Regions from separate parts of the Afipia sp. P52-10 genome, predicted to be linked through region 1. Evidence: predicted binding sites of a transcription regulator. Region 1 holds the regulator's gene; each other region holds the start of a gene.
The links. Region 1 encodes LexA, which represses DNA repair genes until DNA is damaged. Its sites were predicted from a motif close to TGTTCNNNNTGTGTTCNG; they were not measured.
Positions count from the first base shown of each region.

Region 1 (7,397 bases):
TTCCGGACGCTGGCTGTCGCTGCGCTCGTGGTGATGCTGATCGCGCCGGAGGCCCTGGTGCATCCGAGCTTTCAGATGTCGTTTGCCGCAACGCTCGGACTTGTCGCGCTGATGGATCGCGAACAGCCGCTGTTCTCCGTCTCCGACGACATGGCGGTCCCGCGCTGGGTGTTGTGGGGCGGCCGTGAGATCGTGATCCTGCTGCTGGCCTCGCTGGTCGCGGGCCTGGCGACGATGCCCTACGCGGCATTCCATTTCCACCGGGCGACCCCCTATGGCGTGCTGGCCAATCTGGCGGCGATGCCGATCGTGTCGGGATTTGTCATGCCGGCAGGGTTGCTCGGACTGCTGGCGATTCCGTTCGGGTTCGACGGCATCTTCTGGACGATGATGGGCTGGGGTATCCGCTGGATGGTCGCGGTCGCGCAGTGGGTAACGGCGTTGCCCGGATCGGTCGGGCGCGTTCCCGCGTTCGGGATGGGCGCGTTGCTATTGGCGACTGCCGGGCTCGTCGCCATGGCTCTGTTGAAGACGCAGCTTCGTTGGGCGGGGGCCGCTCTCATGCTGATTGCGGCGTCCATCGTGGGGGTGGCCCAGCAGCCAGATATTCTGATCTCCGCTGACGGACAAAGCGTGGCGGTTCGCGCCGCCGATGGCCGCATGCGGCTGATGCAAACGAAGAGAGACGCATTTGCGGTGCGCGAGTGGCTGGCGGCTGATGCCGACAGACGGGCGCCGGATGACGGCACGCTGACAGACGGCATCGGCTGCGATGCGGCGGGCTGCGTCGCGCAGTTGGCGGATGGGCGCAAAGTTGCGCTGACGATGCGTTCGGACGGTTTCGCGGACGATTGCGAAAAGGCGGCAGTGATCGTCACGGCCCGTCAGCCGCCGAAGGCGTGCCAGACGATGGTGTTCGATCGCGAGCGTCTGGAGCGTGAGGGCAGCGTCGCGCTTTATGCCCGCGCCGGAGACTTCGCCGTCGAGGTCGTCAGGCCGGCCGGCAGCGACCGGCCATGGGCGCGTCAGGAAGCGCAAACCACTGTTCTTACCAGCGAAGCTGAGGCTCCCTTATCGGCAAACAGAACGTCGCCAGCAAGCGAAGCGCCACGTCCGGTCGATGCAACGCCCTCGCCGGATGCGTTGCCCCCTGAGGATCAGTAACGGCGGAACAGGCTGACCAGCTTGCCTTGGATCCGCACACGGTTGGGCGGCAGGATGCGCACCTCGTAGGCGGCATTGGCCGGCTCGAGCGCGATCGAGGCGCCGCGACGCCGGAAGCGCTTCAGCGTGGCCTCTTCCTCGTCGATCAAGGCGACGACGATATCGCCGGTGTCGGCGGCATCAGTGCGTTGGATCATGGCGACGTCGCCGTCGAGAATCCCAGCTTCGACCATCGAGTCGCCACGCACCTCCAAGGCGTAGTGATCGCCCGAGCCGAGCATCTCTGGCGGCACGTTGATCGTGTGGCTGCGGGTCTGCAGGGCCTCAATCGGCGTACCGGCGGCAATCCGTCCCATCACCGGAATGGCGACAGGGCGCCCGCCGTCGTCCTCGGAGGCCGTGCGGACCACCTTGCCCAGGTTGCCCTCGATGACGTTGGGGGTGAAACCGCGCCGGCCATTCCCGACGAAACCGCCTGCAGACTGTTCCGGCAGCTTGATGACCTCAATGGCACGAGCCCGGTTTGGCAGGCGGCGGATGAACCCACGTTCCTCGAGCGCCGTGATCAACCGGTGGATGCCGGATTTGGAGCGCAGGTCCAGCGCGTCCTTCATTTCGTCGAAGGAGGGCGGCACGCCTGCTTCCTTCAACCGTTCATTGATGAACCGCAAAAGTTCATACTGCTTGCGCGTAAGCATCTCGACCAGTCCCCCGAAATGATGTCGGCCCAATCCGGCTGTGCGCGAACGTGGGCCAACCCGGTTTCGATCGTTTCCCGTTCCAGCCTGAGACAAGGCCTAGAAACAAATCATGAACAGACACTATATGTTCGATATGTGTTCCGCAAGCTCTTAATTTCCGGTCAACGTCTGGAAAAATCCTAGATCGGGAGCTGCAGAATCCGGCATGGGGTGCCCGCGAGAGCCGCCGGGGCGTGGGGCGGCCGGATGATGAGTGCATCAGCGCGGGTGAGATTCGCAAGCAGGGAGCTGTCCTGATGGTTCACCGGCGTCGCAATCGGCACGCCACCGGGACGCCACGCCAGCGAGGCCCGCAGATAGTCCTCGCGCTGGTCATTGGCGGGCAGGTCCTGCCCGAGCGCGGCCTCGCTAATCGGCCAGGCGACATCCTGGCGACCCGACAGGGCGCGGATCAGCGGCGCCATGAACAGGATGGCGCACACGTAGGATGAGACCGGATTGCCGGGCAGGCCGAGCACGCGCAGGGAACCGCGGCGGCCATGCATCATCGGTTTGCCCGGCCGCATCGCGATCTTCCAGAAGGCCATGTCCACGCCTTCGGCCTTCAGCGCCGTATGGACAAGGTCGTGATCGCCGACTGAGGCGCCGCCCGTCGTGACGAGCACATCGACGCCTGCGTCGATCGCGCGGTGGATCGCTGCGGTCGTCTCAGGCAGCGTGTCGCGGGCGATACCGAGATTGATCACGTCTGCGCCCTCGTGACGCGCCAGCGCCCGCAGTGCATAGCCGTTCGAATAGACGATCTGGCCGGGGCCCGGCGCCGTGCCAGGCATGACCAGTTCGTCGCCGGTGGCGAGCAGGGCGACTTTCGGACGGCGGTGGACGGGCAAGGTCGGATGATTCATCGCCGCCGCAAGTGCGAGATCGCGATCCCGCAATCGGTGCGAGGCCTTCAGCAGGACCTCGCCGGTGCGGAAGTCGATCCCGGCGCGGCGGATGTGCTTGCCCGGCGTCGCGGCTTCGTTCACCGTGACCGTCGCGCCATCGCGGACCGTATCCTCTTGGATCACCACCGCGTCGGCTCCCGGCGGGATGACGCCGCCGGTGAATATCCGCACCGCTTCGCCCGGATTGACGATGCGGTCGAAAGGGCGTCCTGCGGCGACTTCCCCGATGACGTTCAATGTCGCGCCTGTAATGGCGTCGACGGCGCGCACGGCATAGCCATCCATCGCCGACATGTCGTCCGGCGGCTGCGTGCGCAGCGCCTTGATGTTCTGTGACAGCACGCGGCCTGCTGCGTCCTCCAGCGGGAGGTATTCCTCCGGCAGACCCGCTGCTCCTTCGAGCACTGACCTGATCGCGTCGGCGAGCGGCATCAACGCCATGGCGTCATCCCTTCACCTTGAAGTGGCCGGACTTGCCGCCCTTCTTTTCGACCAGATGGATCGCTTCGATGCGGATACCGCGATCGGCCGCCTTCACCATGTCGTAGATCGTCAGGCAGCCGACCGAGACGGCGGTCAACGCTTCCATCTCCACACCGGTTTGGCCGGAGACCTTGACGGTGGCGCGCACACGACAGCCGGGCAGCTTTGCGTCGGGCTGGATATCGACTTCGACCTTCGACAGCAGCAATGGATGGCAGAGCGGAATCAGTTCGTGAGTGCGCTTGGCAGCCATGATCGCGGCGATCCGTGCGGTGCCGAGCACGTCGCCCTTTTTGGCATTGCCTTCGAGGATCAGCTTCAGCGTCGCTTTCTGCATCACGACAGCGCCTTCGGCGACAGCGATCCGCTCGGTCGAAAGCTTGGTCGAGACGTCGACCATGCGCGCCTCGCCCTTGGCATCGATATGCGTGAGGGAGTTCGGCGCTTTGGAGCTCCGCGCCATCGGTTTAGCGTCTGCCAGTGGCGCGGCCGGCTTCGCGTGCCAGCAGCGTGCGGGTGGCCGCAGTGACGTCGGTCTGCCGCATCAGACTTTCGCCAACCAGGAAAGTCGCCATGCCGACCTGCGACAGCCGCGTCAAGTCGGCTGGTGTGAAGATGCCGCTTTCGCCCACCGCGATGCGATCCTTGGGGATCAGCGGCGCGAGCTCTTCGCTGGTCGCAAGCGTCGTTTCGAACGTACGCAGGTTGCGGTTGTTGACGCCGAGCAGCGGCGAGCGCAGCCGCAGCGCGCGATCGAGCTCGGGGCGGTCGTGGACTTCGAGCAGAACATCCATGCCAAGCGCGAACGCTGCGTCCTCGATGTCCTTGGCCGCCGCATCGTCTAGGGCCGCCATGATGATCAGGATGCAGTCAGCACCATGCGCGCGCGCCTCCACCACCTGATAGGTGTCATACAGGAAATCCTTGCGCAGCACCGGCAGCGAGACCGCCGCGCGCGAGGCGACGAGATAGTCGAGGCTGCCTTGGAACGACGGCATGTCGGTCAGGATCGACAGGCAGGTCGCGCCGCCCGCCTCGTAGGCACGGGCAAGCTGTGGCGGGTCGAAGTCGGCGCGGATCAGACCCTTCGATGGCGATGCCTTCTTGATCTCGGCGATCAGTGCATACTCACCACGCGCGAGCGTCTTGCGGATCGCGTTGGCGAAGCCGCGGGGGGCAGGGGCGGCCTTGGCAGCGGCTTCGACGGCGGCGAGCGGGCGGGCGCGCTTGGCGGCCGCGATCTCTTCGCGCTTATAGGCTTCGATCTTGGTCAGGATGTCGGTCATCAGCGGCAAGCCCGGTTCGTCCAATCCTGTATCAGCCGTTTGAGACCGCAACGAGGCGGTTCAACCGTTCCATGGCGCCGCCGCTGTCGAGCGACTTCGCACCGAGTGCGACGCCTTCCTTCAGATTCTTTGCATGACCTGCGACCACGAACGCAGCGGCCGCGTTCAACAGCGCCACGTCGCGGTAAGCGCTCGGCTTGCCCTCGAGCACGCCGCGCAGGCTCACCGCATTGGCGGCCGCGTCGCCGCCCTTCAACGCATCGGCATGGGCGCGCGGCAGGCCGGCATCTTCCGGGGTGATCTCGAAGGTGCGTATCTGGCCGTTCTCCAGCGCTGCGACAGCGGTCGGTCCGCTCAGCGTGATTTCATCGAGCCCGTCGGAGCCATGCACGACCCAGATCGATTCGGCGCCGAGGTTGCGCAGCACTTCGGCAAGCGGCTGCACCCATTGCCGCGAGAACACGCCGACCATCTGCCGCGTCACGCCCGCAGGGTTCGACAGCGGCCCAAGCAGGTTGAAGATCGTGCGGGTCGCGAGTTCCACCCGCGTTGGCCCGACGTTGCGCATCGCCGGATGATGGGTTGGGGCAAACATGAAGCCGATGCCGGCGTCGCGGATACAGCGGCCGACCTCGTCCGGGGTGAGCTCGATCTTGACGCCAAGGGCGCTCAACACGTCGGCAGCGCCGGACTTCGACGACAGTGCGCGATTGCCATGCTTGGCCACCGGCACCCCTGCACCAGCAACGACGAAGGAAGCGCAGGTCGAGACGTTCACCGAACCGGAGCCATCGCCGCCGGTGCCGACGATATCGACGGCCTCTTTCGGCGCCGTGACGCGGAGCATGCGCGAGCGCATCGCGGAGACGGCACCGGTGATTTCGTCCACCGTCTCGCCACGGACCCGCAGGGCCATTAATAGCCCGCCCATCTGCGAGGGGGTGGCTTCACCGGACATCATGCGGTCGAACGCGTCGGCGGCCTCCTGACGCGTCAGCGGGGCGCCGGTCGCCACCTTCCCAATGAGAGTCTTCAGATCGTCCATCGCGAGATCGTCCGTCGTGCGTCCAAGCCAGGTCCAAGGTCAGTCCAAGCTCAAGTCCAGCAACCGACCGTCAGCCAGCCGCCATGCCATAAAGCATTTTCCCGTCACTGAGAAAACAGCCCTGCGGGGCCATCGCCGCGCAGGGCTGAGCGGACGAAATGTCCGGACCGGATCAGTTCGCAGCCGTGGCGCCGGTGGCCTGCGCCAACGCGGCCTGATTGACCGACGGCTTGAGCTCCTGCTCGAGTTTGGCGACGAATTGAGCGATCTGCTCGTCAGAGGAGGTGCGTTGGACGTTGTCGCGCAACTCCTTGCTTTCCGCAGAAGCCATATCGATCGCCGGTTCGACGATGTCGGTGACGACGAAGACGACCCGTTCGCCGGATTTGGCGCCATTCGCCTGGCCAGCATCACCCTTGTTGGTCGTGAAGATCGCCTCGACGCCGGCCGGGCTGATGCCGGTTACGGTCGCGCCGCGCTTGAACGCCTTGGCGGTGTCGACCTTCACACCTGAGCGCTGCGCCAGGTCGGCGAGCTTGGCACCCTTGCGCAGCTCTTCGACCAGGGTGTCGGCCTTCACGCGCAGGCGTTTGTCGATCTCGTCGTCGCGCCAGCGGGCCAGCACGCGGTCCTTCACCTCGTCGAGGGTCTGCTCGCGCGATGGGGTGACGCCCAGCACGTCATACCAGAGATAGCCGGAATCGCCGGGTCCGCGGTTGAGCTGGAGCGGATCGTTGTCGGAGCCGACATCGGCGGTGAAGGCTGCGCTGACCACATCGATACCGGGCGGAAGTCCGGACACTTGTCCGCCATCCGGCGCGCGGCCCGAGCGGTCCACCGCCTCGATCGTTACGACCGGCAGGCCGACCTTCTGGGCGGCCTCGGCGACGCTCGCGCCGCCGCCGCGCTCGTCTTCCATCTTGTCATGAAGGTCGCGCACGGTGTTGCGGGCCCGATCGATCGCGATCTCGCTCTTGATGGTTTGTGCGAGCTTGTCATACGAGGCGGTCACGCCGGGCTCGATCTTGCTGGCCTTGGTCAGGACGACGCCGAAGCGGCCCTGTACCGGCTGGCTGATCTCGTTCAGCGGCAGCGTGAAGGCAGCATCCGCAACGGCCTGATCGAGCATGCCGGCCTTCGTCACCAGGCCGAGATCGTAGTCGGATGGATTGAGGCCGCGCTCCTTGGCGAGATCCTCGAACGAGGTGCCGCTGGTCAGCTTCGCCCGCGCCGCATTGGCCTCGTCCATGGTCGGAAACACCATCTGCAGAACCTGGCGCTTCTCCGGCGTCTCGTAGCGCGCTTTGCTCTGCTCGAACGCCTTGCGCGCTTCCTCGTCGGAAACGTCCGTCCACTTCGCCTGGTCCTGCGGCGTCAGCATGACGACCGCGATCTTGCGGTACTCAGGCGCGCGGAACAGGGCCTTGCGCTCCTCGAAATAGCTTGCAAGCGCTTCCGGCGAAGGCTCGCCGATGTCGCCGGCCTGCGCGGCGCCGAGCTGCAGATAATCCACCGAGCGGGTCTCGTCGCGATAGCGCTGGATCGCGTCGAGCAGCGCCTTCGGCGGTTCGATGCCGCTGGAGATGGTGTTGGCGATCTGCCGCCGTAGCGACACCTTGCGCTGCTCGGCGATGTAGCGCTGCTCGTTGTAGCCGAACTGACGGATCAACTGGGCAAACCGCTGCGGATCGAATTTGCCGGTCACGCCGGCGAAGTTCGGATCGGACTGGATGGTGCGGACGATATCGGCATCTGACTGCCCAAGACCCAT
Region 1 is NZ_AZSJ01000007.1:722,106-729,502, reverse strand. Features, by position in the region: gene X566_RS20675 (ComEC/Rec2 family competence protein) at 1-1,164, shown strand, start outside; gene lexA (transcriptional repressor LexA) at 1,158-1,862, opposite strand; gene glp (gephyrin-like molybdotransferase Glp) at 2,045-3,253, opposite strand; gene moaC (cyclic pyranopterin monophosphate synthase MoaC) at 3,258-3,758, opposite strand; gene trpC (indole-3-glycerol phosphate synthase TrpC) at 3,763-4,581, opposite strand; gene trpD (anthranilate phosphoribosyltransferase) at 4,613-5,626, opposite strand; gene X566_RS20645 (peptidylprolyl isomerase) at 5,799-7,397, opposite strand, start outside.

Region 2 (7,397 bases), 560 kb from region 1:
GGCGCCGCTCAATCTCGGCCCCGCCCTGTCGGAAACTCAGGCGCTGGAGCACATGACCGGCCTTGCGGCTCAGAACAAGCTCTTCACCTCGCTGATCGGCCAGGGCTATTCCGGCACGATCCTGCCCACCGTGATCCAGCGCAACATCCTGGAGAATCCCGCCTGGTACACGGCCTACACACCTTACCAGCCGGAAATCAGCCAGGGCCGCCTCGAGGCGCTGCTCAACTTCCAGACCATGGTCTGCGACCTGACGGGCCTTGATGTCGCGAATGCGTCCCTGCTCGACGAAGGCACTGCCGCCGCGGAAGCGATGGCGCTGTGTGAACGCGCAGCGACCGACGTCAAGACCAAGGCGTTTTTCGTCGATCGCGACACCCATCCGCAGACCATCGCGGTATTGCGCACCCGCGCCGAGCCGCTCGGCTGGTCGCTCGTGATCGGTGACCCGGAGAAGGATCTCGCCGCAGCCGACGTGTTCGGTGCGCTGCTGCAATATCCCGGCAGTCGCGGCGCCGTGCGCGACCTGCGCGGCGCGATCAGCACCGTGAAGGCGAAGGGCGGGTTAGCCGTCATTGCCGCGGACCCACTGGCGCTGACACTGCTGATTCCCCCTGGCGAGCTCGGCGCCGACATCGCCGTCGGCTCGACGCAACGGTTTGGCGTGCCGATGGGCTATGGCGGTCCGCACGCGGCCTATATGGCGGTGCGTGATACGCTGAAGCGTTCGCTTCCGGGCCGCATCGTCGGTCTTTCGGTAGATGCGCGCGGCGCTCCCGCCTATCGTCTCGCGCTGCAGACCCGCGAGCAGCATATTCGCCGCGAAAAGGCGACCTCGAACATCTGCACCGCGCAGGTACTGCTCGCCGTCATCGCCTCGATGTATGCGGTCTATCATGGGCCCGAAGGTCTCAGCGCCATCGCCCGCAGCATTCATCGCCGCGCTGCCGTGCTCGCCGAGGGCCTGAAGCGGATCGGCCGGACACCGCTGCATGCCGCCTTCTTCGATACCGTGACGGTCGCGCTGAACGGCGAACGCGTCACGCTCGCCAAGCGCGCGGAAGCCGAAGCGATCAACCTGCGCTTCGACGAAAGCACGGTCAGCATCGCCCTCGATGAAACCACGACGCCTGCGATCGTCGAAGCCGTTTGGCGCATCTTCGGCGGCCACCTCACCTATGCCGCCATTGAGCGCGAGACGCGCGACGCGCTGCCCGCCGAGCTTGGCCGCACGACCGACTTCCTGACGCATCCGGTGTTTCACAAGCATCGCTCGGAGACCGAACTGCTGCGCTATATGCGCAAGCTCGCCGACCGCGATCTCGCGCTCGACCGCGCCATGATCCCGCTCGGCTCCTGCACGATGAAGCTCAACGCCACTACCGAGATGATCCCGGTGACGTGGCCGGCCTTCGGCAACCTGCATCCGTTCGCGCCGCGCGCACAGGCCGCGGGCTTCCATACGATGTTCGACCAGCTCAAGCAGTGGCTGATCGACATTACCGGTTACGACGCCATCTCGCTGCAGCCGAACTCGGGCGCACAGGGCGAATACGCCGGGCTGCTGGCGATCCGTGCCTATCACCTGTCGCGCGGCGAGAGACAGCGCAACATCTGCCTGATCCCCTCCTCCGCCCATGGCACCAACCCGGCGACCGCCAGCATGGTCGGCATGAACGTCGTCGTCGTCGCCTGCGATGCGGGCGGCAATGTCGACGTGGAGGATCTGCGTGCGAAGGCGAGGGCCAACGCCGACCGCCTCGCCGCGATCATGATCACCTATCCCTCGACCCACGGCGTGTTTGAAGAGCACATCCGCGAGATCTGCGACATCGTGCATCAGTATGGCGGCCAGGTTTATCTCGACGGCGCCAACCTCAATGCACAGGTCGGCTTGTCCCGGCCCGGCGATTACGGCGCCGACGTCAGCCATCTCAACTTGCACAAAACGTTCTGCATTCCGCATGGCGGTGGCGGCCCTGGTATGGGACCGATCGGCGTGAAGAAGCATCTCGCGCCGTTCCTGCCGGGTCATATCGCGGTCGACGGCGGCGCGGCGCCCGCAGGTGCTGTCTCGGCGGCGCCCTTTGGCTCAGCCTCGATCCTCGTCATCTCCTATATCTACATTCTGATGATGGGTGGCGAGGGATTGCAGCGCGCAACCGAGGTGGCAATCCTGAACGCCAACTACATCGCCGAGCGGCTGCATCCACACTTCCCGGTGCTTTACCGCAACCACAATGACCGCGTCGCACACGAATGCATCGTCGACCCGCGCGGGCTGAAAGCCACCGGCGTCACCGTCGACGACATCGCCAAGCGGCTGATCGACTATGGCTTCCATGCGCCGACCATGAGCTTCCCGGTTCCCGGCACGCTGATGATCGAGCCTACGGAATCCGAGTCGAAGGCCGAACTTGACCGATTCTGCGATGCGATGATCGCGATCCGCAAGGAAATCGCCGACGTCGAAAGCGGCAAGTGGCCGATCGCACAATCGCCGTTGCGCAACGCGCCGCACACCGTGCACGACCTCGCCGACGACACCTGGAACAAGCCCTATTCGCGCAGTGAAGCCTGCTTCCCCGATGGCGTGTCGCGGACGGATAAATACTGGTGCCCGGTCGGGCGGGTCGACAACGTCTATGGCGATCGCAATCTGGTCTGCTCCTGCCCGCCGATCGAGGCTTACGCGGAAGCGGCGGAATAAGGCGGCTGACACAGCACAAACGAAAAGCCCGGACGCTATAGCGCGATGAGATTTAGATGAATCATCCTCGCGCTTTAGCTTATTGTTTAAGCATGATCTTTTCGGAGAACGCCTCGCACTCTTCCAGATCATGCTTTAACGATTCGATTCCAACATTTGCATCCCGCTGCCGCAAGGATGTCTTGCAAATGTTGGAATCAAGAACCGCAAGCAAACGTCATGATTTAGTGGAGCTTTGGATTGCATTCGCACGGCGCGCCAGCGGCTAAGCGGGATGCGGATGTCGAATCCGCTCCACTAGTCCGGGCTTTCTTCATGCATCCAATCGCAGTGTCGAGCACAGTCTTGTCGAAAGCAGCGCGGCCGGCGAGCCGTAGCACGCATACATCGAAGCACGCGACCTGGCGAGAGCCAAGCGACGGCTGTAGCGATGCAATGCGGTTGCCGCATTTCAGCGCTGGGCCGCTCGCACGAATGCGGCGAGTTCGCTGTTGAAGCGCGCCGCGTCTTCGTGAAACGGCGCGTGGCCGATACCTTCGTACAGCGATAGCTTCGCTCCGGGAATGTGCTTCGCGCCGTGTTCGCCCATCGCAGGAAGGATGAGCTGATCCTTCGCACCGTAACTCAACAGCACCGGCACATTGATCTTTGCCAGCAGGTCGTCGGTATTCAAGGAGCGCCCGAGAACGAGCTTACGCACCTGCGGCGGGACCACCATGTTGTAGGCGAGAATCGTTTCGAATTCGTCCACCGTCGGCTGCCGCTCGAAACAGGTGCGGACAAAGCGCGCGGTGGACGCGATGTTCGTCGCCAGATCTTCGTTCAACATGCCGCCGAAATGCGATCGCCCTGGCCCCATGAACGCGCTGTCGCCGGACAGAACCGCGCCGACGAAGTTCACGCCGGCAATGCCATCCGTCCCCGACGCACGCAGATAGTCGGTGATGACACGGCCGGCATAGGACCAGCCAACGACCACGGGACGTTTCAGGCCCGCAGTCGCAATGACCGCCGCGACATCCGCAGCCCAACGTGCGTTGTCGGCGTAACAGGCCGGGTCCAGCGGCTTGTCCGACGCGCCGTGGCCGCGCAGGTCGAACGCGACCATGCGAAATTCGGAAGACAGATTCGGATCGCTGAACTGCTTCGTCCAGGAGAGATGCGATTGATTGAAGCCGTGGATCAGCAGGATTTCGAGACCTGCCGGATTTCCCGTCTCATGCACAGCCAGACGAACACCGTCTGCCGATGTCACACTCAGCGCTTTCACCGCATATCCTCCCTGCCGTTTTCAGGCAGACTAGGACATCTTCGGTTCAGAGGGAATCAGAACTGAAGCGCTCGGTTTTCGAATTCCTATCGAGTTTAAGTCTCTCATCGAACCAGCGCGTTGTCCTCACGCGAACGCCTGATCGCCCGCCGGCGCTTGCCCGATGATGCCTGCGCAAAGCCGATCGCTTAGGGCTAGCTGTCGGGCGTCCCTCAGATCGGCCGGCTCGCCAAAAAAGCAGCGGGCACTGCGTGACATCGGCAACTCAATGCCCCGCAGCCCCCGCTGTTTCTGCGAACTCAAGTCCAAGAATCCAACAAGAACTCAAGCTGTCAGTAAGCCGATTGTCCGGATTGGAGAGGACGGCTTCAGGTCCGCCCTCGCCTGGCATCAAACGGCTTATTCTTCGCCATCATCATCATCGTCCTCGCCCTTCTCGGCGGCGAGGATCTGATCGGCAATGAGACCTGAGTTCTGACGGATCGCGGCCTCGATCTTAGCCGTCATATCCGGGTTGGCCTTCAGGAAGGCCTTTGCGTTCTCGCGCCCCTGGCCGATGCGCTGACTATCATGGGAGAACCAGGCTCCCGATTTTTCCACCACGCCCGCCTTGACGCCGAGATCGAGGATTTCGCCCATCTTGGAGACGCCCTCGCCATACATGATGTCGAACTCGACCTGCTTGAATGGCGGTGCCAGCTTGTTCTTAACCACCTTGACGCGAGTCTGGTTGCCGACCACCTCGTCACGCTCCTTGATCGCACCGATCCGGCGAATGTCGAGGCGCACGGACGCATAGAACTTCAAGGCGTTGCCGCCGGTGGTGGTTTCCGGCGATCCGTACATCACACCGATCTTCATGCGGATCTGGTTGATGAAGATCACCATCGTATTGGATTTGTTGATCGACGCGGTGAGCTTGCGCAGCGCCTGGCTCATCAGCCGCGCCTGCAGACCCGGCAGCGCATCGCCCATTTCGCCTTCGAGCTCGGCACGCGGCACGAGCGCAGCGACCGAATCGATGATCAGCACATCGACCGCCCCGGAGCGTACCAGCGTATCGGCGATCTCAAGCGCCTGCTCGCCATGGTCGGGCTGCGAAATCAGAAGGTCGTCGATGTTCACGCCAAGCTTGCGGGCATAGACCGGATCGAGCGCGTGCTCGGCATCGACGAAGGCGCAGATGCCGCCGCGCTTTTGAGCTTCAGCCACACAATGCAGCGCCAGCGTGGTCTTGCCGGAAGATTCGGGTCCGAAGATTTCGACAATACGGCCCCTCGGCAGACCGCCGATGCCAAGCGCGATATCGAGCCCCAGTGAACCGGACGAAATCGCCTCAATCTCGATCTTGTCGCTCTTGCCGAGCTTCATGACCGAGCCTTTGCCGAACTGACGCTCAATCTGAGAGATCGCGGCCGACAACGCCTTCGACTTATCCATGGACGAACCTTCGACGATACGCAGAGCTGGCTGGGACATGAAAGAGCGCTCCTTATGAACGGGATTCGCCGCCCCGACAATGAAACGGCCGATCGAGCTGACAGAAGCTTTGTACACCATCTGTTCTATGTTCGCAATATGTTCTTTTCGCTTTCTCAGCAGATATATACCCTTAGGACATGTAACATGAATCGGTGTATATGTCGTCTGCCACAACTAGCCCTAGAGGGCTGTGGGAGACGTTGAAATGGGAATTGGACGCTTGCTACCCGCCGCTTTGGGCATCGGGATTCCGACCATGATGCAAGTGGGCCCCGACGATGCGATCCTAAATCTTTGCAAATGGCCGCGAAAGCTATGGCCCGATCTTCCGCAAAATTGCCTACCGGGGATTTCTTCTGTTTGGCTTTACGTTGCCGCTGGGCTTTTAATTATAGGTAGTATCTTGTGGTTTGCTTGGCCTCATCTCCCAGCAGTCAGACGACGTAATGGTTCAACGCGAATAAAACCTGAGCAAGACGGTCCTATTCAATGGACATGGGATTTTATTTTAGCGGCGCGCTGGGTTGATCCAGGAATCCAAATATACGGGTTTCAGGCGATAGGACAAAATACATCAAATGAATTTATCTCAGGCATCGGCGGCTTTGTGAGATCGGATATTACCGGACGCCAATTTCCAATTCTCGTTCGCGACCGTAACGAATTAGTCCCCACAGCGGACTATGGCATTCCTGCCAAACATCAATTCCATTTGGGCGCGAACTTTGTCGACACTGGCGGCTTCACCCCTACGCGATTTTTACAAGATTTTGGACGGCTGACGTTCTCATTCGAATACAATGGCAAAACTTATAAGCGCCATTTTACTCATGATGAGATCGCATCGGAGATCAGGCGGGCGGAGGATTTTTTGCGTCCTAAGGTTTCTCCGTCTCAGGCTGGTGTTCGTCGAATTTCACACGAGCCATCCGTTAACGCGGCTATTCCGTTCGTAAAATTGGAGCGAACATGGCGCCCAGCAACAGCAGCAGAGGACATTGTTTCTTGTTTTAAAATCACGGCAACTAGTCACGCATCAGACGTAGCTTTCATAGCTCGCTATGCTGAGGCAATACATTATATCAGTTCCGTCGAGTGGAAGTGGTCTGGTTCACTTCGCATCAACCAAATTGCGCAGATATTTCCTTCCGAAAATTGGGAAATAGAAGCCATCAGAAGGCCGCGATCTGGGAAAAATATTGTCATTCTGTTCGACAAAATAACGCACAAGATAAGGGATGATGCCCTCATACTGATGCGGTTGGATGTCGTGAGTAGTGGTCGCACCGAACGTATCCAGTTCGCCTATCACTTAAGATCCATTAACGGCGCGAACCTTTTAGACCCGGTACATCTTGATGATATTGCCTACATCAAGGGCATCGATCCCGACAATGCGGAGGCGAGATGAAACCGACGGGCCACAACAATAATCGTTTCGATCAGCTTCTACACGCGATGGTCACTCGACCCGTACCTTCGGAAGCGCCTGCAAAAGAAGCTCGAACATCAGGCCGGGCTGCTTCCGCAAGTTATGGCGATACTCGAACTCGCGCAGGTAAAGCTGCAAGTGCTTCTTCGAAACCCAAACGTAAGTCCCGTTAATCCCGCGCTTTACCTGAGACCAGAACGACTCGATTGAGTTGGTGTGAACGTCGCCGCGAACGTATTCCTTCGCAGAGTGATCGACGGCTTCGTGATCGTAGCCGTATTTTTCTTTCAGCAGTTTGAAGTTTGACGCTTCATCCGTGTGAATGCGCGAACCTTCTTTCACAAACCGGACGATGTGCGGCAGAATGTGAGCCTTGGTGCGGGCTTGCACGACGCGGGTAACAACGTCACCGCCGCGCTCGATCATGCCCATGACAATCGCCTTGTCGTCTTTGCCCTGCTTGTCCTGCCGCCAACGAAGGTTTCATCGGCTTCGACTGTCTT
Region 2 is NZ_AZSJ01000007.1:1,282,110-1,289,506, forward strand. Features, by position in the region: gene gcvP (aminomethyl-transferring glycine dehydrogenase) at 1-2,710, shown strand, start outside; gene X566_RS23405 (alpha/beta fold hydrolase) at 3,162-3,980, opposite strand; gene recA (recombinase RecA) at 4,380-5,459, opposite strand; gene X566_RS24895 (hypothetical protein) at 5,668-6,873, shown strand; partial or broken gene X566_RS24520 (IS1595 family transposase) at 6,925-7,397, opposite strand, start outside.
Region 2: a site for LexA is predicted at 5,549-5,566, ahead of recA (recombinase RecA). Genes of this name have one in related genera too.

Region 3 (7,397 bases), on a different contig from region 1:
TGTCAGGCCGGCACGATGGGTCACGCCGATCAACGTGCCGGCATTGTCGAACACGTCGATGAACAGGAACGAGAACACGACGATGATGAACGTCAGTTCGAACGCACGCGAGAAATCGAGTTGCAGCAATGTCGGTGCCAGCGACGGCGGCAGCGACACGACGCCGCCAAAGCTCGCGAGCCCAAACGGCAGGCCGAGCAGCGACACGGCCAGGATGCCGAGCAGCGTACCGCCGACGACATGGCGCGCATTCAACGCGACGATCAGCACGAAACCGAGCAGAGAGAGGACCGCGGGCAGGTGATCGAAGCCCGTGAGCGGTCCGAGCGTCACCAGCGTCACCGGATGGGCGACGACGATCTTGGCCTGCTCCAATGCGATGATGCCAAGGAATAAGCCGACGCCCGCGGAAATCGCGAACTTGAGGTTGCGGGGGATCGCGTTGATCACATACTCGCGGACGCGAAAGATCGAGAGCAAGAAAAACAGCACACCCGAGAGGAAGACGGCTGCAAGCGCCTGCTGCCAGGTATATTTATAGCCGAGGACGACCGTGAAGGCGAAGAACGCGTTCAGCCCCATGCCGGGCGCCAACCCGATCGGATAGTTGGCGTAGAATGCCATCACCAGGGTCGACACCGCGGCGGCGATGCAGGTGGCGACGAAAACCGCGCCCTTGTCCAACCCCGCAGCACCGAGGATCGTCGGGTTGACGAAGACGATGTAGACCATCGTCAGGAACGTGGTGAGACCAGCGATGAATTCGGTGCGAACTGACGTGCCGTGCGCGCTCAGCCCGAACTGGCGTTCGAGAAAACCGGTCTTCTGTTCCATATTGCCCTCGCAGCCGCTGCTGTGAAGCATAGAGCCGCTGCCACCGGGCGCGAGCCACGTGGGCGGTTTTCCACTGGAGAGAGGCTCTATTTTGCTGCGCCGACCTGCTGCTGCGGCCGGATGATTGCCCAACCGATCCGCAACATGGGCTGACGGCCGTTCAGATAACGCGAGAACGTGCGCGGCACTTCCGGCACCAGGCCGGGAAAACGACGAGCGATATCCTCCGGCGGCGTACCCGCGGTATCGGCCGCACGCCAGACCACCACGCCGCCGCTCTGCCGGAAAGTCTCGAGCGTGAGCCACGGCGTCTTTTCCGGCGTCGCATCGAGCAGCAAACGCGGCCGGCCCGGCGCGGTCACGCTGATTAGTGCGGCAAGCTCCGGATCGCCCGCGACCGCGCGCAGCGGCTGACCGGTGCGGCGCTGGAAGCTATCGCCGAAGAACGTACCGATGGCGCGCGCGGGAAACATCGTCTTGATGTCGGTTGCGGCAACCAGTGGCTGCACCAGCGTCATCCCGAGAAGGTACAGCGCTGGCGCGGCAACGATCCAGAGCCAGAGCGTGCGCAACAGGCGCTGCCGGCGGAACGCGATCAGATCACCGGCGGCGACCACCGCCGCGAGACCCGACAGCAGCAACAGCGTGCCGCCGCCGCCGAGCAGATGCGGCCAGCCGAGCAGCGCCGACGCCAAGCTGAACAGCAGCGCCGGCACAACCGCAAAACCGTAGACGAACGGCCGCGCCAACGGATCGATCGGCGGACGGTAAATCACCGGCGCACGCGTTTCGGCGCTATTGAATCGGCGCGCATTGACGATCCCCAGCAGCGCAATGCCGGCGAGCGCCAGCAGCAGATAACCCGCGAACATCGCCCAGCGCCAGAGCCATCCTTCCGGCGCCGATACATCGGACAGCGCAAACGGCGAACTCGTTCCCGTGCGCCACACGTAAACCGCATAAGGCAGCACCAGTACCAGCACGACCACGGCCGCCAGCGCCGCATCGGCCGAGGCGAGCGCGCGCCGGCCACGCGCGGTCCCCAGCGCAAAAGTGATCAACAGCACCAGCAGCGGAACTGCCGCATTGGTGGTGAGCAACAACAACCCCGCGGCGATCGACAGCGAGAACCATGCCCTCCTGAGGCCTTCCAGCACCCGCCAGGCCCCCAGCAGCGTCAGCCCCCATAACGGCTGGGCCAAAATCTCCGGCCTGAACTCGACCTGCGGAAAGGAGAAGGTCAGGACCGTGGCCGTCAGCAGCACCGCGACCACGGCCTGCTGCGGGCCGACGATCGCGCTGCCGAGGCGGAAGACCGCCAGGAACGCGACGGCGAAACAGACCTGCGACAGGAGATAGAGACCGAACACATGGTTTCCGGCGAGACGGAAGACGATGTCCGCGAGCCAATAGGCCAGCGGCGGCTCGTTACCGACGCCCATCATGTATTCCCGGCCATAGGCCAAACTCATAGCCAGGTCGCCGGGCGGACTCGCGTAAAGCAAGGACGGGATGATCAGCCACAGCATCGCCTGCGCCAGCACCGCGACCCAGAACATCAGCACGGGCCGCACACGGATCAGTTCGACGATCAGGGAGGTGAAACGCATGGCAGGCCGAAATGGTGGGATCTGCTCATGGGACGAGCCCGTTGAGTCGCCCCATGATCTTATCTGTTTGCCTGAGCGCGATCCTTTCGGAAAGCCCGGTTTCCACGTCGCACCAACGCGGCCGTTCCGGTTCGATCATGCCCCATCCATGTTGTCTGTAAAGCGCAGGCGCGTCGCAGCAACAGAACAGGCCAGCGACATCCACCGGACGACCGGCGGGCCGATACCGCACCGAACCGTCAAACGGAGGCGAAGTCGTCCGCGCCCTGCAGCAGCGCGGCCACCGGAGCAAATAGACGGCGGTGATGCGCGGTGGGTCCGAGGCGGCGCAACGCTTCCAGATGCGCTGGCACGCCGTAGCCCATATGGCTTTCGAAACCGTAACCCGGATGATCGACGGCGAGACGGCACATCAGCCGATCGCGGGTCACCTTGGCGACGATCGACGCAGCGGCGATCGAAGCAACGATCGCATCGCCGCCGATCACCGCCTCACACGCGCAGGCTACATCGATTGTGTCGCGGCCATCGACGAACACATGCTCCGGCTTCTCGGGCAGCGCCTGCACCGACTGCGCCAGCGCCCACAACGACGCTCGCAGAATGTTGTCGCGTTCGATGCGAGCAACCGAAGCAACCGTCACCGAAACAGCGGCGGTGCGGCAAATCTCCTCGAACAGTTCTTCGCGGCGTTCGCGCGTCAGCTTCTTCGAATCGTCGAGGCCCTTCGGCACGCAGGCGGGATCAAGCACAACGGCAGCAGCCACCACCGGCCCCGCGAGCGGCCCGCGGCCCGCCTCATCGCAGCCGGCGACGATGCGAAGCCCCTTGGTCAGTAGCGCGCGTTCACGGCGGAAGGTCGGCGCCTGCGCCCGCTTCGCACTAGGGCCTTTCACGCCCTTGCTCTTGGCGTCGGCGCCTTCGGCGTCGGCCCTCTTGGCGGCGCGCATTCTCGCCTTGCCGGCGGGGCTCGTCGCCTCGCCTGCGTCCGCCGCCAACTTTGCTGCTGCTCGAATCATGCGGCGATGGTGGCGAGGCCTGCCGTCAATCGCAACCCGTGTCTTGGGCCGGACCTGGGGTTATCGCCGCAATTCTCGCCACCGGGGCGGCGATGCCTGTCTCTCCCGGTCCAGACAGTGCCGGGAACCTCAGAACAGACTGAGCTGACCGCCGCCGTTCTGCGGCCGAACGAAGTGCTCCGTCGTCAGCCGCGCCGGCTTCTTGTTCAGCCCGAGCTTGCCGCAGGCGATCTCGAAGCGGCGGCCGATCATCCAGGCCATCGGACCGGTTCCCTTCATCCGCACGCCCCACTGCGAGTCATAGTCTTTGCCACCACGGACATCGCGGATCATCGTGAAGACGTGCCGGTATTTGTCGGGATAGTTGGCGAGCAGCCACTCGCGGAACAGGTCGCGCACCTCCAACGGCAGACGCAGCAGGATATAGCTCGCCTCCTTGACGCCGATATGCGCCGCCGAGTCGAGGATGCGTTCCATCTCCGCATCGTTCAGCGCCGGAATGATCGGCGACACCATCACCTTCGCCGGCACGCCCGCCTCGGCCAGCCGTTTCAGCGCTTCCAGCCGCCGCGTCGGCGTCGAGGCGCGCGGCTCCATCGCCCGCGCGAGTTTGGAATCCAGCGTCGTCACCGAGAGGCCGACCTTCACCAGATTGCGCTTGGCCATCCGCTCCAGGATATCGAGGTCGCGCACCACCAGCGCCGACTTCGTGACGATGCCGACCGGATGCGATACGCGATCCAGCACCTCGAGGATGCCGCGCATGATCTTCAGGTCGCGCTCGATCGGCTGATAGGGATCGGTGTTGGTGCCGATCGCGATCATCTTCGGCTGGTAGTCAGGATGCGCGAGCTCCTTCTCCAACAGCGCTGGTGCGTCATGTTTGGCGAACAGCTTGGATTCGAAGTCGAGCCCCGGTGACAGACCGAGATAAGCGTGGGTCGGCCGCGCGAAACAATAGACGCAGCCGTGCTCGCAACCGCGGTAGGGATTGATCGAACGATCGAAGCCAATGTCCGGCGAGTCGTTGCGGGTAATCACCTTGCGCGCGCTGTCGGCGCCGACCGTGGTCTTGAAGGGCGGCAGATCCTCGATACTCTGCCAGCCGTCGTCGAAAGCGACCCGCGCCTCCGCCTCGTAACGGCCACTCGCATTCGACTGCGCGCCCCGGCCACGCCGACGTTCGCTCTCGACTGCAGCCTCATGCTGCGGAACGACCGTTTCCGCTCCCGCCGCTTTCTTCCGCCGCAACGATGATACCGACTTGCTCATGGGACCAGGACCGCGGCGCGAGCCGCGCCCCTCTCATTGATAAGGGCCAGCAGCCCTCCGAGGCGCCCTGCACCACTTTGCCGGCAGCCTCCGGGCCTGAACTCACCATATCACAGAATGAGAACATAACAAGAACATAAGCAATTGCGCCAGAGCCCCATGCGAGGATCGATGAAATGCTCGCAGCCTTGTGATGGCGGGCGCAACCGCGAGCCTTTCGGGGGAACCGCGCAATGACCAGCTCAAGGCCGACATCCGGACGGCTTTGCGGCCTTCCGTCATTGCGAGGAGAACAAGTCATGCGTTCATTCATACTGGCAGCAGCCCTGACAGCCGGCGCGCTTCTGGCCGGCACCCCGGCGACAGCCGAAACCGAATATCCCTATTGCACCAGCGGCGGATGGGGCACCGACGGCAGTTGCAGCTTTGCGACGCTCCAGCAATGTCAGGCTTTCGTGCGCGGCGTCGGCGGATCCTGCGTGCTGAACCCGCGCGTCGCGCAACGTTCGAATCCGAACAACGCGATGGCAGGCCCGCGCCGAATCAGCCGCGACTGACGCGGTCCGGACGCGGCACCGCCGACTGCCTGCAATCGAGGCAGATTTCGGTTCCGACAGGTGATAACAGTGCGGTCCTTGACAGTTCCATGACGTGACGGACCGCCCATGTTAAGTGTCATCGTATTGGCTGACGGCGACGAGCGCAGCGTCGTCATGACGCTTGCAGCGCTCGTGCCGGGCGCCGCAGCGGGCCTGATCCGGGACGTGCTGCTGGTCGATCGGGAATCGAGCGCCGCAATGGAGCGTGTCGCCGACGTGGCCGGCTGCCACTATCTGGTCCAGCAAGGGTCGGCAGGCGCGAGGCTCAGCAAGGGCGCCGAAACCGCCCGCTCGAACTGGCTGTTGTTTCTGCGGGCCGGCGCGATCCTCGAAGGAAACTGGATCGACGAGCTCGGCCAATTCATGGAAAACGCGAGCCTGGCGGCCAAGACCCGCGCCGCGATCTTCCGCCACGCCCGGTCGCCCTATGCGGAAGCGCGCATGCGCGACGCGCTGAAGAGCGCCGGGCGCTGGCTGCTCGGCCCTTCGCCCGACCAGGGCCTCTTGATCGCGCGGCAGCACTATCAACACCTCGGCGGACACGACACAAGCTCCGAACGCGCCGAGAAGAAGCTGCTCGCCAAGCTCAGTCGCAAGCACCGCATCATCCTGCGCAGCCGCATCGTCGCCGGCACCTGACGGTCCATTTGTCGCGACGCCCGGCGCGGAGCCGCCGCGCCTCTATAATTGACTTACTCCACAATTTTGTTGATAAAGTCAAATAGTAGCGAGGTGCCACATGGCGAAGCAGCAAGCAACCAGGACGCGCGGCGAGCAGGATTTAGACGGACTGCAGGCCGATGTTGCCGCCGTCCGCCGTTTCAACCGCTTCTACACACGCCAGATCGGCTTGATCGAGCCGAAGCACCTGCACACCAGCGTCTCGTTGCCTGAGGCGCGCATTTTGTATGAACTCGCGCATCGCCAGCCGCTGTCGCCAAAGACACTGGCGGACGACCTCGGGATCGATCCCGGCCAGCTTTCGCGCATGTTGCAAAGCCTGCAGCAGCGCCAGTTGCTCTCACGCAAGCCTTCCACGTTCGACCGGCGTCAGGTCGAGATCGCGCTCAGCGCGAAGGGCCGCGCAACGTTCGCTGATCTCGACAAGCGGACACAGGAATTCGTCACCACCTTCCTGCAAGGGCTGGCGCCGGAACGCCGAGGCCGTGTCGTCCGGGCGATGGACAACATCGAGCGCGCGCTGAAGACGAACGAAGCGCTCAAATCTCCGATCGTGCTGCGCACCCATCGCGCCGGCGACGTCGGCTGGATCATCTCCCGGCATGGCGCGCTCTACGCGGAGGAATTCGGCTGGAGCATCGACTTCGAGGCGCTCGTCGCCGAGATCGCCGCGCAGTTCGTCAAGACCTACGATCCGGAACGGGAACGCTGCTGGATCGCCGAGATCGACGGCGAGCGCGCCGGCACGGTGACGCTGGTGAAAGGCACCAAGACCACAGCCAAGCTGCGGCTGCTGCTGGTGGAGCCGAGTGCCCGCGGCACCGGCGTCGGCAAGGCGCTGGTCGGCGAATGCCTGCGCTTCGCCAGGCAAGCAGGCTACAAGTCGGTGACGCTGTGGACCCAGAGCATCCTGATCCCCGCCCGCCGCATCTACCAGGACGCAGGCTTCCGCCTGGTCGAGACGAAGCCGCACCATAGTTTCGGTGCCGATCTCGTCGGCGAAACCTGGACGCTCGCGCTGTGAGCGGCGCGGGCAGCGAGCCGCCGCGCATCAGCGCCGCGCTCCTTGCCTTCCATCGCGCCAATGCCCGCCGCCTGCGCTGCGCGGCCTATCGCGACGCATGGCAGCGGTTATGGCGGTGGATTGCCCGCGCCGCGCGCTCCTTCGGTGATCGCCAGCGCCACCGCTCCGGGACGCATCCCAGTCGGCTTCGACGCTAGTCGGCTTGCGTATGGCGCATGCCGTGACTCGGCGGGATGCGACGATCAATCCGCCGTTAGAGCGTGGCACCCTTCGCCTTGTCGCGGCGCAGGTGCTCGTCCAGCCGCGGCATGATCTCGACGAAGTTGCAGGGCCGCGTGCGGTAATCGAGTTGGGCGGC
Region 3 is NZ_AZSJ01000003.1:451,112-458,508, forward strand. Features, by position in the region: gene X566_RS03450 (NCS2 family permease) at 1-834, opposite strand, end outside; gene X566_RS03455 (glycosyltransferase family 39 protein) at 921-2,444, opposite strand; gene X566_RS03460 (ribonuclease HII) at 2,684-3,394, opposite strand; gene X566_RS03465 (PA0069 family radical SAM protein) at 3,593-4,735, opposite strand; gene X566_RS23825 (DUF3551 domain-containing protein) at 5,035-5,292, shown strand; gene X566_RS03475 (glycosyl transferase) at 5,401-5,973, shown strand; gene X566_RS03480 (helix-turn-helix domain-containing GNAT family N-acetyltransferase) at 6,074-7,039, shown strand; gene moaB (molybdenum cofactor biosynthesis protein B) at 7,293-7,397, opposite strand, start outside.
Region 3: a site for LexA is predicted at 4,855-4,872, ahead of X566_RS03465 (PA0069 family radical SAM protein). Genes of this name have one in related genera too.

Region 4 (7,397 bases), on a different contig from region 1:
CGGATCGGCCAATGCGGCGAGCTTCTCGGCGAACAAACGCTGCACCACGCTTGCACGCGTGATCGCTTGCCCAGCCTCGACGACAATCGCGCGCATGGCACCATCGGTACGGAAGAAGCTCGCTTCGAGCAGACGTGCGCCCTTGCCGTGCCGCTCCATCGTCTCGACCAGCACTTGCGCCAATGATGCAAGGGTCGCCGCGACGGTCTCATGCGTCATCACGGGCTCGGCAAAGCGGCGCTCTGCAACATAATCCGGTACCGGTTTGCGCGGATTGATCGGCGCGTCGCCAAGCCCCAATGCCTGTTGCACGAGGCTGGTGACGTCGGCTCCGAAGCGGGCCGTGATCTCCGCCGGCATACGGCTTGCGACATCACCGATCGTCTTCAATCCGGCCCGGTTGAGCCCGCGTACGATCCTATCATCGACGCCAAGAGCGGCGATCGGCAACGACGACACAGCGTTCGCCTCTTCGCCCGATGCGACAACCTCGCATCTCTTGCTGTGTGCGACTGCACGCGCAGCCACGGCCGTACCGGCAATCGCGCCATTGACGATCAGACCTTGCCGCGACAGCGCCGCGCAGACCGTTTGCAGCATTGCCCGTTCACCGCCGAACAGATGCGCACAACCGGTAATGTCGAGAAATAATCCGTCGCAACCATCCAGCGCGACCAACGGCGTGAAGCGATCGCACCAATCAGCGATAGCTCCCAGCGCTTCGGCATCGGCGGCCGGATCGGCATCGATGACGGCAAGCGCCGGCAACATGGCCCGTGCGGTCGCCAGCGGCATGCCCGGCACCAATCCCTGGCTGGCCGCAGCATCGTTCAACGCGGTCACCTGCCAGGCGTTGTCAACCTTCGCTGCGACAACCAGCGGCGCAGAGGCAATGTCATGCGCTGCGGCGCCATTGCGGGCCTGCTGGCGGCGAAAGCGGTCGGTCGGCAGACGCGGCAGCCATAGGCTGAGAATGCGTCGCCCGTTCGCGGAAAAGGTACTCATCACGCGTCCATTCCATGATCCATCGTCCAGTCTGTCCGTGCCGGTTGCGAACCAACTCGGCATCGAACAAGGGCGTCCCCCAAGCCTGCCAGTCAGCCACCGGCGGCGAATGCGCGGCCCGGACGACCCAACGGGTTTCGGCGGTGCTGGCCTGCGGTGTCGCGCCCAGCCGCAGCATGAGTGCCGTGACACCAGACGTGCCCGCCGCGAGCGTCAGCTTACGGCTCGCCACCATGTCGAACGCTTTCGTCTCCCCCCAGATTTCGGCGACCACGGCGCCGAGCGCATTGCAGGCAAGGCCATCGGCGGCGATACGCAGCACCATCTCCGCATGGGGCGCGCGCACAACGACGAGATGACGGGGATCGAGACCAAGCTCGGCAAAACCGTTCATCGCCAGATCGCCGGATTCCAACGCCGAGAAATCCTGCCTGATCCAGAGCACGAAGCGCCGCTTCAGCGTGGCCCGCCGTACGAGACCCAGCACGAAACCCGTTGCGGTCCCAGCCTGATCGCTACGTCCGGAGAACACCTCGTGCAACGCCCCGAGCGCGAGCCCGCCTCTCAGCGCCGTATCCGCCATGACATGCCCAAGGGGCACATGCTCACTGGCGCGTTCGCCTCCGGATGTTTCGAGCCGCTCCACCTCCATACGCAGAGAGGCCAATTTGGCAGACGCCACCTGCTCTCCGGACACAAGTTTATCCATGCGTGCGCCAGCCATGATCGCGCCGCTCCTGAAGCTTTCGGACTGCGGATTAGCCCGTCCTGTTTGCGATTACATGTTCACCTTTTGTTCTATTAAATGACCTCTGCGCGAAAGAGTCAATCGCTCTCCCCGTCAATGAATTATGTAAATAAAATCAATGATGTGGAGATGCCTCAGCAGATGGCATCTCCTCTATCACCGCTATCGGCTCGTCTTAGGTCTTCGTCGTCGCCTGGCGCAATTCGTCGATGGTGCGCGAGGCGGTGATCGCCTGCGGATCGAGCAGGCAGTGCAGGATCGCCGGCTTGCCAGAGGCGAGCGCCCGTTCAAACGCAGGCGCGAACTCCTCCGTCGTCTCGACCCGTTCGCCATGGCCCCCATAGGCCTTGGCCAAGGCGGCAAAGTCCGGATTTTTCAGGTCCGTTCCCGACACACGATGCGGATAGTGGTTCTCCTGGTGCATGCGGATCGTGCCGTACATGCCGTTGTCGATCACCACTGTGACAAAGGGAATCCCGTACTGCACGGCGGTCGCGAACTCCTGCCCGTTCATCAGGAAACAACCGTCGCCTGCGAATGCGATGACGATCTTCTCCGGATGCTGCCGCTTCGCCAATACCGCCGCTGGTACACCGTACCCCATCGAGCCAGAGGTCGGTGCGAGCTGTGTGCCGAACTGCTTGAACCGGAAGAAGCGATGGATCCAACCGGCATAATTGCCCGCGCCGTTGCAAAGGATTGCATCCGCCGGCAGCCTGTCGCGCAGCCAGCACATTACCTCACCATACTGGAAGCGGCCCGGCAGCTTGCGCGGGTTATCCGACCAGGCGAGATAATCCGCATGCGCCGTCGCGGCCTCCTCCGCATTGCCCCGCGGATTGCCGATATCGAGAGTGGCGAGCTTGGCAGCGAATGCGACCGGGCTCGCTTGGATCGCCAGTGCGGGCTGATAGACCCGACCCAGCTCCTCCGCGCCCGGATGTACATGCACCAGCGTCTGCTTCGGCACCGGCACATCGATCAGCGTATAGGCTGACGATGGGGTCTCCGACATGCGGCCGCCGACCAGCAACAGCAGATCCGCCTCTTTGATCCGCGCCGCAAGCTTCGGGTTCGGCCCGATGCCAAGATCGCCAGCGAAATTCGGATGATCGGCCGGGAACAATTGGGCGCGGCGAAACGAGGCCGCCACCGGGATACCGGCACGCGCGGCAAAATCTGCAACCGATTTGCAGGCCTGCGCATCCCAACGCGATCCGCCGACGATCATGAACGGCCGCTTCGCCGCCTTCACCATCTCGCCCAACCGCCTCATGTCATCGTCGGCGGGAATCGTATCCGCAGGCTCGACGCGAGGTGCATCGGCCACGCTTGCAGCTTCAGTGAGAATGTCCTCCGGCAGCGACACCACCACCGGCCCCGGCCGGCCCTGCATTGCAACCCGAAAGGCCCGTGCCACCAGTTCTGGGATACGCTCGGCGCTGTCAATCTCGACGACCCATTTGGCGATCGAGCCGAACACCGCCTTGTAATCGAGCTCCTGGAAGGCCTCGCGCTCCAGCATGCCGCGCTCGACCTGACCGACGAACATGATCATCGGCGTGGAGTCCTGCGCCGCGATATGAATTCCATGGCTGCCGTTCATTGAACCCGGCCCGCGCGTAACGAAGCAAATGCCCGGCCGCCCCATCAGTTTGCCATATGCTTCCGCCATGATCGCTGCGCCCCCCTCCTGGCGGCACACCAGCACGTCGATCGATGCGTCATGCAAGGCATCCAGCACCGCCAGAAAGCTTTCGCCGGGAACGCAGGTCAGCCGCTCGACGCCCTGGATCTGCAATTGATCGACGAGAATGCGTCCGCCGCTTCGTGAAACATCTTGGTCCCGCACGATTTTTACTCCTTGCCGTCAGGCCGATTCCGCCTCGTTCTGCCCGTCGCAACCTGTGCATTCAAGAGAGGCAGCGCCCCCGAGCGGCAGATTATTTCGCCCGCTCGGTGCGATAGAAGACACTTGGATACTTGACCGCATCGCGATTGTTAATGCATGGCTGGATTGCCATCGTCATGACCGAATGACATCATGGCAAAAAAAGCTGCGAAAAATTCGCACAAGGGGAAACGGGAGGGGACGACATGATCAATCCGATCATCAGAATTGTGTCGATTGCGCTGGCCGGAACCGTGGTGATGACATCCGCCGCGGTCGCACAGGTCAAGCTCCCGCCGACACTGACCATGACGGCTTACGATACCGGTACCGCCGGCTTCAACATCACTGTCGCCATCGGCAAGATGATGAAGGACAAGTACGGCACCGACGTTCGCGTCCTCCCTGCTGGCAACGACGTGGCGCGGCTGCAGCCGCTGCGAACCGGGCGTGCTGCGGCTTCAGGCATGGGATCCGGCGTCTACTTCGCGCAAGAAGGCGTGTTCGAGTTCGGCACCAAGGAATGGGGGCCGCAAGCCGTACAGACCACACTCACCACTGTCGATTGTAACGCAGGCAGCCTTGGCGTCGCCGGGGACATCGGCGTGAAAACGATTGCCGATCTCAAAGGCAAGCGCGTCGGCTTCGTGGTCGGCTCGCCGGCCCTCAATCAGAATACCCTCGGCGTGCTTGCCTTCGCGGGCCTGACGGCCAAGGACGTCAAGGTCGTCGAGTTCTCAAGCTATGGCGCGATGTGGAAGGGTGTCGTCAACAATGACGCCGATGCCGCCTACGGCACTACCATCACCGGTCCCGCCAAGGAACTGGAAACATCGCCGCGCGGCATCGTCTGGCCGCCAACGCCGCATGACGACAAGGCCGGCTGGGCGCGGTTGCAGAAGATCACCCCATTCATCAATCCGCATGTTGCGACCTGCGGTGCGGGCATCTCCAAGGACAAGCCGATCCAGCTCAGCAACTACCCGTATCCGATCTACACGGTCTACGCCAACCAGTCAGAAAACGACGTCTACATGCTGACCAAGGCGATGATCGACGGCTACGATGCCTATAAGGATGGCGCTCCCGGAGCAACCGGCATGTCGGTGAAGCTGCAGACGAAGAATTGGTCGGTCCCCGTCCATAAAGGCGCAGTGAAGGCCCTCAAGGAAGCCGGCGCCTGGACCGACGATCAGGAGACGCACAACAACAACCTCTACAAGCGTCAGGAAACGCTCCAGTCTGCCTGGACCGAGTACACGAAATCCAATCCGCCCTCGGAGCCAGAGAAATTCAACGAAGGCTGGATGAAAGCCCGCAAGGCCGCACTCGCGAAGGCCAATATGCCGGACAGCTTCGATTAAGCGTTCCGCATCGGACTGCCAGGGCCCAGACCAGCTTTTAGGATCATCATGACATCCATGTCCTCAACCGGCCCCTCGGCGCAAGCGACAGCCGCTCATGCGGCTGCCGCTTCCGGCGCGGCGCCCGAGAAGATCGTTTTCGACGACCCGCACGCACAGGCCGCCGGCCTCAACGAGGCCGAGGTCACGCGCGTCCGCACGCTGCGCGGCATCTGGCGCTGGGCGCTGATCGTTGCCACCGCGTTGACGATCATCCTTTGCATCAACCAGCAGTTCGCTCTGCGCTTCTTCATCGGCTACACGCAACTCAACACCGAATACTTCTACCTGTTGATCGCGTTGATGCTGCCGTTCACGTTTTTGATTTTCCCGGCAACGACGACAGCGCCGCTCAATCGCATTCCCTGGTATGATCTCGTTTTGTTTGCGGTGACCTTTGCCGCGTCGATCTACCTGATGACCTTTATCCGGGCAGCCGCAGCGAACGGCTGGGAGTTCGGCGGAGCGCCGCAGGGTGTGATCTATGCCGGCCTCGTGATGTGGGTCGTGCTGATGGAGGCTCTGCGCCGCACCGGCGGCTGGAGTCTGCTGCTCAGCGTACTGCCGTTTACCGTCTATCCGCTGTTTGCCGAGGCGAGCTGGCTCGGACCGTTCCGTGGCACCCAGTCGACGCTCGATCTCGCAACCTCCTATCACGTCCTCTCGGGCGAGAGCCTGCTCGGCATTCCGGTGCAAGCCTTCGCCGATACCGTGATCGGCTTCCTCGTCTTCGGCACGGCGCTGATGATGACGGGCGCTGGCAAGTTCTTCATCAACATCTCGTTCGCGGTCTGCGGAACCTTCCGAGGCGGCGCCGCCAAGGTCTGCATCTTTGCCTCCGGCCTGCTTGGCATGATGTCCGGCTCGATCATCTCCAACGTGCTGACCGCTGGCACGATGACGATCCCGACCATGAAGAAAACCGGCTTCCGCGCTTCCTATGCCGCAGCGATCGAAGCCTGCGCCTCGACCGGTGCAGTGCTGGCACCGCCGGTGATGGGCGCAACCGCCTTCATCATCGCTCAGTTCCTGAACGTCAGCTATGCCGAGGTCGCGCTCGCCGCCGTCATCCCCGCAGCGCTCTATTACGCCGGCCTGTTCATGCAGGTCGATTCCTACGCCGCACGGCATAACCTGAAAGGCTTGCCGCGTTCGGAGCTGCCGCGTGTCTGGGATACCATCAAGGAGGGGTGGTATTACGTCTTCGTCATCGCGCTGTTGATCGTGATGCTGCTCTACTTCAAGCGCGAGAGCCATGCTCCGTTCTACGCAACGGCACTGCTGCTGGTGCTGAACCAGATATTCTCCAAGGAGACGCGTTGGACGGGAGCGACGATTGCCAAGTTCTTCGAGGTAAACGGCCGCACATTCGTTGAGCTGATCGGTATTCTTGCGGGCTGCGGCCTCTTGATCGGCGCGTTCTCGATGACCGGCGTGGTCTCCAGCCTCGCAAATGACCTTTTGCGCATCGCCGGCGACAACGCATTCCTGTTGCTGGTCATGTGCGCCATCACCAGCCTGATCCTCGGCCTCGGCCTGACCACGACCGCCTGTTACATCTTCCTGGCGATCCTGATCGCGCCAGCACTGGAGAAGGCAGGCCTTAATAAGATGGCCGTGCACATGTTCATCTTCTATTGGGGCATGCTGTCGTCGATCACTCCCCCGGTCGCCATCGCATCATTCGCAGCCGCCGGCATTGCGGGCTCACCCGCGATGCGTACCGGCTGGGAATCGATGTGGGTCGGCAGCATCATCTACTTCATCCCGTTCTTCTTCGTCCTGAACCCGGCGCTGGTGCTGCAGGGGTATTACCTCGAAGCAGTCGGGCTGATGGCGCTTGCAGGCATCGGTACTCTGTTCATCTGCGGCGGCATTCAGGGCTATCAGGCCTTCGTCGGCGACCTGCGCAAGACCGGCGCCTTGGAATGGCCGCTCCGCATCTTGTTGGTGATCGGAGGCTTCATCGTTGCGACCCCAGGTGGCGGCATCAACCCGCTCTCGCAGATCCAGGTAACGTCGCTTGGCATCGCCATCCTGGCGCCGACGATCCTGGTCGCCGTCCTGCTGTCGCGGCGAACGAAAGCACCTGCAGCCGTCTAGCCGCACGGCGGTCCCAAATAACAAGGCCCCGGAATCTCCGGGGGCCTTGTTATTTTATACCTGTGGCGCGATATCGTCCGCCCGAACGGACGGACAGTCAGGCCGCGAGCTGGGTCTCCACCAACCTGATCCAGTACGACGTCCCGAACACGATCGCCTCGTCATTGAAATCATAGGCTGGATTGTGCAACCCAGCTGTGTTGCCGTTGCCGATGAAAATGAACGCTCCGGGCTTGGCCTCCAACAT
Region 4 is NZ_AZSJ01000004.1:80,345-87,741, forward strand. Features, by position in the region: gene X566_RS15365 (DNA polymerase Y family protein) at 1-1,005, opposite strand, end outside; gene X566_RS15370 (ImuA family protein) at 896-1,729, opposite strand; gene X566_RS15375 (thiamine pyrophosphate-binding protein) at 1,929-3,605, opposite strand; gene X566_RS15380 (TAXI family TRAP transporter solute-binding subunit) at 3,851-5,008, shown strand; gene X566_RS15385 (TRAP transporter permease) at 5,057-7,150, shown strand; gene X566_RS15390 (M20 aminoacylase family protein) at 7,248-7,397, opposite strand, start outside.
Region 4: a site for LexA is predicted at 1,789-1,806, ahead of X566_RS15370 (ImuA family protein). Genes of this name have one in related genera too.